Variovorax paradoxus: one gene and its partners. Each later gene encodes a partner of the first gene's protein in a complex. Links are inferred from orthologs where the notes say so. Each region holds a gene or a part of one and is shown on either strand. Other genes may lie near its edges.

Region 1 (3,286 bases):
GGGCCCAGCGTGTGGCAACGACCGGTGTATCGGCCTGGCACTCTTCAAGGCGGCGGTGCCGCGGAAAGTCCTTGATCGGGCTGAGCTCGGTCATGCCTTCGGCGGGGTTCAGGCTGTGCAGCGCGCGCAGCAGGTTCGACTTGCCGCTGTCGTTGCGGCCGAGGATCGCGGTGAGCTGCGTGGAATCGATGGAGCCGCTGTCGTTGATCGAGCGAAAGTTGGTGATCTGGAATGACGCCAAGCGCATGTAGGGGGGTTCTCATCGAATGAATGCAGGGCCGGGGAATGTATTGCATTCCCAGGCCCTTCCCGCCCGCGACCGAAGAAAAAAATCTATTACTCGGCCGCGCGCCGCAGCGTGTCCACCACCGGCCTGCGCAACACGTCGCGCAAGCCCCACCATCCCGCGGCCAGCGCCAGCACGGCGCCCGCGAGCGCACCGGCCACCGGCACCACGGGCGATGCGGTCCAGGTGAAGTCGAACACGTAGCGCGCAAGCCCCCAACCGATAACGGAGGCCACGATGCTCGCCAGGAAGCCGGCGAGCAGGCCGACACCGGCCAGCTCCGCGCGCTGCACCTGGCGCAGCAAACTGGCGCGGGCGCCGACCGCGCGCATCACCGCGAACTCGCGGGCGCGCTCTTCGCGCGTGGCGGTGACCGCGGCAAACAGCACCACAAGGCCCGCCGCAAGCGTGAAGCCGAAGAGGAACTCGACCGCGCGAATCACCTGGTCGAGCACGCGCTGCACCTGGTTGATGGTGGCGCTCATGTCCACGTTGGTCACATTGGGGTAGCTGCGCACCAGCGCGTTGTCGAAGCCCCGGGTTTCGGGTGCGCGGAAGGCGCCCATGTAGGTCACGGGCACGTCGGGCAAAGCGGCCACGGTGTACATCACGAAGAAGTTCGCATGCATCGAACCCCAGTCGACCTTGCGCAGAGATGTGATGCGCGCATCGTTCTGCATGCCGCCGATGTCGAAGCGCAGCACGTCGCCCAGCTTGAGGCCAAGCGTTTCGGCCAGGCCTTCTTCCACGCTCACTTCGCCGGGCGCATCGGGCTTCCACGCACCCGCCACGATGCTGTTGTGCGCCGGTGCCTCCACGCTGTTGCTGAGGTTGAACTCGCGATCCACCAGGCGCTTGGCGCGGTCTTCCACGTAGTCGTCGGGCGACACCGGCTTGTCGTTGATGGCCACCAGCCGGCCGCGGATCATCGGGTACCAGTCGAACTTGCGCACGCCGGCGTCGCGCAGCGATTTCTGGAACGCGGTGCTCTGGTCGGGCATGACGTTGATGACAAAGCGGTTGGGCGCATCGGGCGGCGTGGCCCTGCGCCAGCTCGCCACGAGGTCGGTGCGCAGCAGCACCAGCAGCACCAGTGCAAGCAGGCCGACCGCCAGCGCGCTGACTTGCACCACCGCATAGGCCGGCCGCGCCGAGATCTGGCGCGTGGCCAGCACCAGCCAGCGCGGCGCGGTTGTTTCGTTGACGCTGCGGCGCAGCACCTTCACAGCCAGCCAGCTCAGCAGAGCGAACACGGCCACGGCGCCCGCAAAGCCGCCCACGGCGATCAGGCCGAGCTTCAGGTCGCTGCTGGCCGCAATCAGCAATGCGGCAAAGCCGGCGACGCCAATACCCAGCACCGCGAGCGATGCGGGCTTGAGCCCGCCGACATCGCGCCGGATCACCCGCAGGGGGGGCACCTTGGCCAGCTGCAGAACCGGCGGCAGGCCGAAGGCGAACAGCAGCGTGAGCCCCATGCCCAGGCCGAAGGCCACGGGCCACAAGGTGGCTGCCGGCAGCGCCGTTTCGACCAGCCCCGCAAGCAGCACCACGAACACGTAGTGCACGGCAAAGCCGATGGCCACGCCAAGACCGCTGGCGACGATGCCGACGACTGCGAACTCGAACGAATACGCCATGGCGATGGTGCGCTGGCTCTGGCCGAGCACGCGCAGCATCGCGCAATCATCGAGATGGTTGGCCGCAAAGCCGCGCGCGGCCAGCGCCACGGCCACGGCCGAGAGCAGCGCCGCGAGCAGCGCGACCAGGCTCAGGAATTTCTCGGCCCGGTCCAGCGTCTGCCGCATTTCGGGGCGTCCGCCTTCGAAGGAGTCGAGCCGCACGCCGCGCATTTCGCCCTTCTTGATGGTGGCCTCGGCCCAATCGGAAAAGCGCTTGACGTCTGCATCGTCGCCCGCGACGGCATAGCGGTAGCCGACACGGCTCGCGGGCTGCACGAGCCTGGTGCGCGGCACGTCGGCCTGGTTGAGCATGACGCGCGGCGAAAAGCTCATGAAACCCGCGCCACGGTCGGGCTCGAGCGTGATCACGCGTCCGATGCGCAGGCTGCTGTCGCCAAGAAGAAGCATGTCTCCCACCTTGAGCGCGAGCGAATCGAGCAGCGAGGCATCGACCCACACCTCGCCCGCCGGGGGAATGTCGCGCGTGATGCTGCCGGACGCATCGGCCGCATTCGCAGTTTGCAGGTTGCCGCGCAACGGGTAGCCCGCGGTCACGGCTTTCAGCGCCACCAGCTTGCTGGCGCCGCCCTGGGCGTCGTCGGCCCGTGCCATGGTGGGAAAGCCGTAGGTGCTGGTGCCCTGGAGGCCGTACGCGCGTGCCTGCGCAATGAAAGCCTCAGGCGTGGGGTTGTCGCTTACTACCACGGCGTCGCCGCCGAGCAGCTGCCGCGCGTCGCGCTGCAAGCCTCCCTGCAATCGGTCGGCAAAGAAGCCGACCGCCGTGAGGGCGGCCACGGCCAGCAGCACGGCAACGATCAAGAGGCGCAGTTCGCCGGCGCGCAAATCGCGCCAGAGGGTGCGCCAGCCAAGGCGGAGGGAGGCATTCATGGGCGAGACGATAGCCGACGCGGGCGCGCCGGCGCCTTTCAGGGACTTACCGCGAGTAGGGAGAACAGCCCTTAGGCCGGACTGCGGCGCGCGAGTTCCGGCTGCAGCACGAGCCGGTCGACCCCTGCATAGCAGACAAAGTGCCGGTTGGTGGCACGGCCGATGGCGCAGAGGCCGACGCGCGTGGCCACCTCATGGCCCATTTGCGTGATGCCGCTGCGCGAAACCACGATGGGCACGCCCATTTGCGCCGACTTGATCACCATTTCGCTCGTGAGCCGGCCGGTCGTGTAGAAAACGCGGTCGCCCGCCAGCGCGCCAGCCGGCTGCATGGCGCACCAGCCCGCAATGGTGTCGATGGCGTTGTGCCGGCCCACGTCTTCGACGAAGCAGTGCATCGTGGCCTCGGTACCGCCGGGCTCGAGCGTGAACA
Region 2 (3,107 bases), 2.0 Mb from region 1 along the record:
CGAGGCCCTCGAGCAGTTCGTCGAGCGAGCGGACCTGCGCAACGGGCTCGACCCGCGCCACCACGCCCTGGTGGCCGTGGCTGCCGCTGAGCTTGGCGAGGCGCAGGCCGTCCGCCTCGACCAGCCGCACGCCGGCTTCCTGCGCGCGCGCAATGAACTGTTTCATGCGCGCATCGCGCCGGCTGGTGTCGAACATCACTTCGAGCACCGATTTGGGCGCGGTCTTGATGCGCACGCCCACGGCATGGAAGCCGAAGATCACTTTAGGGGAAGACATCCCTCGATTATCGAGGGCGGCGCGCCCTGCCTTTCAGGCAATCGGCAAACCGCTGTGCGCCCCGGCTTTTTCGTCGTGCAGTTCCTGCACGGCCAGCGCGTTCGGATGCACCCGGCCGCAGTTGCCGGCGCTTTCCAGGTACTGGCATGCGGCATGGCTTTCAGCGGCTTTTTCGTAGCGCGCCACCCAGGCGTCGCGCACCGGCAGCTTCTCGGGCGACACGGGCCAGACGCCCGGCTGCGGCCGCATGTGTTCGCCGATGCCGATGCGCCAGGGCTTGGCGCTCAGCCGGGCGCGAAAGCAGTTCTGGTTGCGGCACATGCGCGCATAGGTCTTGTCGACGCCCAGCGCCTCGAAGCATTCCGCCACCGCCGGGTCGGCCGGGCTGAAGACGTCGTGCATCGCCAGCACGCGAAAGCCGGCCGGGGTGCGGTAGAGGCGCAGGTGCCAGTCCGGGTTTTGGTGCACGAAGCGGCCGATACGCTCGGCCGCGCGCTTTTCAGGCGAGGGGTTGGTGCTGGCCTCGCCGCGCTTCTTGGCGAGGCCGATGCGGTAGGCAACGATGAAGACCACGAGGGCCGCGATCAGCCCGCCCACCCAGGTCTTGGCGGTCCATCCACCGACGACGCCCGCAATCAGCGCGGGCGCCAGCGCAAAGCCGAACACGCTGCCGCGCAGCGGCTCCTCGAAGTCGATGTCCACGAACAGCACATCGGGCGTGTTGAGGCATCGCGCGCCGTAGCTGTTGCGGGTAATGACAGTGTCGCCTTGCCGCTCGACGATTTCCTCGCGGATGGGCACGCCCTGGGCGCCGTTGTAGGCCAGCTTGCGCTCGCGGCGGTCGAGCTGCTCGCCGCGGGCAATGCGCTCGAAGGCTTCCTGCGTGCGCTGGTCGGCATGCGCCTGCGCGGCAATCGGGCTGTCGTCGGACCAGCCGTAGCGCCGCACGGTGATCTGCTTGCCCTCCACCCGCTCCTGGATTCGGCCTTCGGCCCAGAACCTGGGAACGATCATGCCTCGAGCGAGGCCACCAGCACGGGCTTGGACTCGTTGAGCGCCATGCGCCCGGCTTCGATGGTGATGCGGCGCTCGCACTGGGCCGCAATGCCGCGGTCGTGCGTGACGAGCACGAGCGTGGTGCCGAGTTCGCGATTCAGGTCGAACATCAGGCGCATCACCTGCTCGCCGGTCGCAAAGTCGAGGCTGCCGGTGGGCTCGTCGGCCAGCAGCAGGGCCGGCTGAACCACAAATGCCCGAGCCAAGGCCACGCGCTGCTGTTCGCCACCTGAGAGTACCTTGGGATAGTGCCCGAGCCGCTGCCCGAGCCCCACCCGTCCGAGCATTTCGGTAGCGGCCTTGCGCGCGTCCTTGCGGCCGGCCAGCTCCAGCGGCAGCATCACGTTTTCGAGTGCGCTCAGGTTGCCGAGCAGCTGGAAGCTCTGGAAGACGAACCCCACGCGCTGGGCCCGGAGAGCGGCGCGTGCGTCTTCGTCGATGGCAAAGATGTCGTCGCCCGCGAGCTTGACGGTGCCGCGCGTGGGCGTGTCCAGCCCTGCGATGATCGACAGCAAGGTACTCTTGCCGGAGCCCGAAGCCCCCACGATGGCGGCGGTTTCCCGCGCGCCCAGGGTGAAATCGATGTCCTGCAGAATGTCCAGCGTACCGGTCGAGTCTGTAACGGACTTGAACACGTGCTCGACGGCGACAATGGCTTCAGACGGGAGTTGGGACATGGAAAGGCTTTTCGTTTTGAATCGACGTGACTTTATCTTGACCGCCGCCGCTTCCGGCATTGCAGGGGCATCGGCAACGGCACACGCCCAGACCGCACAGGCTGCGGCGCCCCGCAAACCGGTGATTCTGGTGCTCGGCGATTCGCTGAGCGCCGAATACGGCCTGAAGCGCGGCGAAGGCTGGGTGCCCCTGCTTGAGAAGCGGCTTGCTGAGCAAAAGATCCCGGCCACGGTGGTCAACGCCAGCATCAGCGGCGACACCAGCTCGGGCGGGCGCGCCCGCTTTGCGTCGTTGCTGGCGCAGCACAAGCCCAGCCACGTGGTGGTGGAGCTTGGCGCCAACGACGCCCTGCGCGGCCTGCCGCTCCAGAACACCGAGGAAAACCTGCTGCAGATCACCAGGGCGGCACAGGCGGCCGGAGCCAAGGTGCTGATCGTCGGCATCCAGGTGCCGCCCAACTACGGCGGCGACTACACGCGGCGCTTCGAGGCGGTGTTCGGCAAGGTGGCCAGCGCCACCAAGGCGGCACTGGTGCCCTTTCTTCTCAAGGGCGTGGCCGATGCGCCAGACGCGCTTGCGCTCTTCCAGGCGGACCGCATTCATCCCACGGCCGCGGCGCAGCCCCGGTTGCTCGAGAACGTGTGGCCGGAACTGCGCAAGCTGCTTGCCGCCAAGTAAGCCGGCCGCAAACAAAAAAGCCGCTGCATGCCCAAAGGCCTGCAGCGGCTTTTTTGTCGAAAGTGTCGATCGGCGAATCAGCCGTTCTTGGTCGGCAGCTCGGGCACCGTCGGCGGGTCGCGTTCGAGCGAGGCCACATCGGTTTCCGGGTCGCCCGGGGCGAGTCCTTCGCTGCTTGGAGAGAGCTTGCGATTGGCCTTCTCGCGGAGCTTCTCTTCCTTTTTCTTCTTCTTGGCCAGCTCCTTCTGGCGCTTTTCGTAGCCGTAATTTGGTGTTGCCACTGCTTCTCCTTGAGGCGAGACAGTCACGGTGACTGTGCGTAGCCTACTGTAAGCGATAACGGTGCGGTCTCAAGGCATGGGGCCGGAGGGTGTTTCGAACTCGAACACACCTTGCAAACCCGGATAGCGCTGGTCCA
Region 3 (3,148 bases), 2.0 Mb from region 1 along the record:
AAAAAATCGCAAGAGCCAGTCCATCGCCGCGTCCGCCGCGCGCGGCATGGCACCGGCACGCGCGGCCGATACCCATACCGCTGGGCCGCGCGTGCTCGAGGTTCCCGCGCACGTGCTGAAAGCGCTGGCAGGTGAGGGGCCGTTGGAGGGTGTGCCGGACCTCGCGGCCACCCGGCTCCTGCTCGGCGGGCTGGTGGCGATTTTCGCGTTGCTGGCGCTCTCCCTTGGGGCCGCGGTGCTGCTGCAGGACGACTGGTCGAACCTGCACGGCAACGAGGGGATCGTCGCGCTGGCCGTGCTCGCGCTTGTTGCCGGGCTGGGTGGCGGGCTCTGGTATCTGCTGCGGCAGTTTGCGCAGGTGGGCCAGGGCTCGATCCGGATCGACGCCGAAGGCATGCGTTGGGGCGATCCCGCGTCGCCGCAGGCCGTGGCCTGGCGCGAGGTCTGCCGCGGGCGCGCCGGCCTGCAGGATGTGAAAACCGAATTCACTTCGAGCGATGCGATCGTCAAGCGGCTTGTCTTCCAGCGGGCCGCAGGCGGCGGCGAAACCATCGATGTGAAGCTGCCCCTGGCGCTGACCATGGACGCCCCGCGCGTGGTGCGCTTTCGCAACCGCGCCGCGCTCCTGCGTGCGTTGCTCCTGCGGCTCGCCACGCAGCCCCGGCCGCGCCTGCGCTTTGCCGCCGAGGTGTTCATCGACGCCGGCATCGATCCGCAAACCTGGGAGCCCATGCTGGCGCCAAGGCGCTGGATGTGGCTTTCGTCCCTTGCCGCGCTGCTGCCGGTGTTGGCCGTGTTTCTCTTCTGGCCTCTGGGCGAACACGTCGGCTGGATGATTGCGGCCCTGGTCCTGGCGATGGTGGCCGGCGCCGGTGCCATGGGCTGGTTCATGGACCAGCGCTATCCGGGTTTGCAAGGTGTGTTCGAGTTCGAAACACCCTCCGGCCCCATGCCTTGAGACCGCACCGTTATCGCTTACAGTAGGCTACGCACAGTCACCGTGACTGTCTCGCCTCAAGGAGAAGCAGTGGCAACACCAAATTACGGCTACGAAAAGCGCCAGAAGGAGCTGGCCAAGAAGAAGAAAAAGGAAGAGAAGCTCCGCGAGAAGGCCAATCGCAAGCTCTCTCCAAGCAGCGAAGGACTCGCCCCGGGCGACCCGGAAACCGATGTGGCCTCGCTCGAACGCGACCCGCCGACGGTGCCCGAGCTGCCGACCAAGAACGGCTGATTCGCCGATCGACACTTTCGACAAAAAAGCCGCTGCAGGCCTTTGGGCATGCAGCGGCTTTTTTGTTTGCGGCCGGCTTACTTGGCGGCAAGCAGCTTGCGCAGTTCCGGCCACACGTTCTCGAGCAACCGGGGCTGCGCCGCGGCCGTGGGATGAATGCGGTCCGCCTGGAAGAGCGCAAGCGCGTCTGGCGCATCGGCCACGCCCTTGAGAAGAAAGGGCACCAGTGCCGCCTTGGTGGCGCTGGCCACCTTGCCGAACACCGCCTCGAAGCGCCGCGTGTAGTCGCCGCCGTAGTTGGGCGGCACCTGGATGCCGACGATCAGCACCTTGGCTCCGGCCGCCTGTGCCGCCCTGGTGATCTGCAGCAGGTTTTCCTCGGTGTTCTGGAGCGGCAGGCCGCGCAGGGCGTCGTTGGCGCCAAGCTCCACCACCACGTGGCTGGGCTTGTGCTGCGCCAGCAACGACGCAAAGCGGGCGCGCCCGCCCGAGCTGGTGTCGCCGCTGATGCTGGCGTTGACCACCGTGGCCGGGATCTTTTGCTCAGCAAGCCGCTTCTCAAGCAGGGGCACCCAGCCTTCGCCGCGCTTCAGGCCGTATTCGGCGCTCAGCGAATCGCCGAGCACCAGAATCACCGGTTTGCGGGGCGCCGCAGCCTGTGCGGTCTGGGCGTGTGCCGTTGCCGATGCCCCTGCAATGCCGGAAGCGGCGGCGGTCAAGATAAAGTCACGTCGATTCAAAACGAAAAGCCTTTCCATGTCCCAACTCCCGTCTGAAGCCATTGTCGCCGTCGAGCACGTGTTCAAGTCCGTTACAGACTCGACCGGTACGCTGGACATTCTGCAGGACATCGATTTCACCCTGGGCGCGCGGGAAACCGCCGCCATCGTGGGGGCTTCGGGCTCCGGCAAGAGTACCTTGCTGTCGATCATCGCAGGGCTGGACACGCCCACGCGCGGCACCGTCAAGCTCGCGGGCGACGACATCTTTGCCATCGACGAAGACGCACGCGCCGCTCTCCGGGCCCAGCGCGTGGGGTTCGTCTTCCAGAGCTTCCAGCTGCTCGGCAACCTGAGCGCACTCGAAAACGTGATGCTGCCGCTGGAGCTGGCCGGCCGCAAGGACGCGCGCAAGGCCGCTACCGAAATGCTCGGACGGGTGGGGCTCGGGCAGCGGCTCGGGCACTATCCCAAGGTACTCTCAGGTGGCGAACAGCAGCGCGTGGCCTTGGCTCGGGCATTTGTGGTTCAGCCGGCCCTGCTGCTGGCCGACGAGCCCACCGGCAGCCTCGACTTTGCGACCGGCGAGCAGGTGATGCGCCTGATGTTCGACCTGAATCGCGAACTCGGCACCACGCTCGTGCTCGTCACGCACGACCGCGGCATTGCGGCCCAGTGCGAGCGCCGCATCACCATCGAAGCCGGGCGCATGGCGCTCAACGAGTCCAAGCCCGTGCTGGTGGCCTCGCTCGAGGCATGATCGTTCCCAGGTTCTGGGCCGAAGGCCGAATCCAGGAGCGGGTGGAGGGCAAGCAGATCACCGTGCGGCGCTACGGCTGGTCCGACGACAGCCCGATTGCCGCGCAGGCGCATGCCGACCAGCGCACGCAGGAAGCCTTCGAGCGCATTGCCCGCGGCGAGCAGCTCGACCGCCGCGAGCGCAAGCTGGCCTACAACGGCGCCCAGGGCGTGCCCATCCGCGAGGAAATCGTCGAGCGGCAAGGCGACACTGTCATTACCCGCAACAGCTACGGCGCGCGATGCCTCAACACGCCCGATGTGCTGTTCGTGGACATCGACTTCGAGGAGCCGCTGCGCGGCAGCGTGTTCGGCTTTGCGCTGGCGCCCGCGCTGATTGCGGGCGTCGTCGGTGGATGGACCGCCAAGACCTGGGTGGGCGGGCTGATCGCGGCCCTCG

What was found.
Region 2: the proteins of GOQ09_RS20685 (region 1) and GOQ09_RS11640 are in contact, whole or in part, in a cryo-EM structure (PDB 9GE8), measured with the Escherichia coli proteins. The link is inferred for Variovorax paradoxus from one-to-one orthologs.
Region 3: the proteins of GOQ09_RS20685 (region 1) and GOQ09_RS11635 are in contact, whole or in part, in a cryo-EM structure (PDB 9GE8), measured with the Escherichia coli proteins. The link is inferred for Variovorax paradoxus from one-to-one orthologs.

What each region holds. Positions count from the first base shown.
Region 1 is NZ_CP046622.1:4,428,795-4,432,080, forward strand. Bases 96-3,232 are described here. They hold GOQ09_RS20685 (ABC transporter permease), read right to left. Parts: upstream 2,854-3,232; coding sequence 337-2,853; downstream 96-336. Other genes in these bases: GOQ09_RS20680 (AAA family ATPase), read right to left, coding at 96-247; GOQ09_RS20690 (formate dehydrogenase accessory sulfurtransferase FdhD), read right to left, coding at 2,925-3,232. In the rest of the region: more of GOQ09_RS20680, read right to left, coding at 1-95; more of GOQ09_RS20690, read right to left, coding at 3,233-3,286.
Region 2 is NZ_CP046622.1:2,472,158-2,475,264, reverse strand. Bases 150-3,107 are described here. They hold GOQ09_RS11640 (ABC transporter ATP-binding protein), read right to left. Parts: upstream 2,011-3,107; coding sequence 1,288-2,010; downstream 150-1,287. Other genes in these bases: GOQ09_RS11625 (hypothetical protein), read right to left, coding at 3,040-3,107; GOQ09_RS11630 (hypothetical protein), read right to left, coding at 2,767-2,970; GOQ09_RS11635 (arylesterase), read left to right, coding at 2,009-2,689; GOQ09_RS11645 (hypothetical protein), read right to left, coding at 311-1,291; rlmB (23S rRNA (guanosine(2251)-2'-O)-methyltransferase RlmB), read right to left, coding at 150-277. In the rest of the region: more of rlmB, read right to left, coding at 1-149.
Region 3 is NZ_CP046622.1:2,471,268-2,474,415, forward strand. The notes cover bases 150-3,148. They hold GOQ09_RS11635 (arylesterase), read right to left. Parts: upstream 1,990-3,148; coding sequence 1,309-1,989; downstream 150-1,308. Other genes in these bases: GOQ09_RS11625 (hypothetical protein), read left to right, coding at 150-958; GOQ09_RS11630 (hypothetical protein), read left to right, coding at 1,028-1,231; GOQ09_RS11640 (ABC transporter ATP-binding protein), read left to right, coding at 1,988-2,710; GOQ09_RS11645 (hypothetical protein), read left to right, coding at 2,707-3,148. In the rest of the region: more of GOQ09_RS11625, read left to right, coding at 1-149. UniProt on the Escherichia coli protein: TesA is a multifunctional esterase that can act as a thioesterase, lysophospholipase and protease.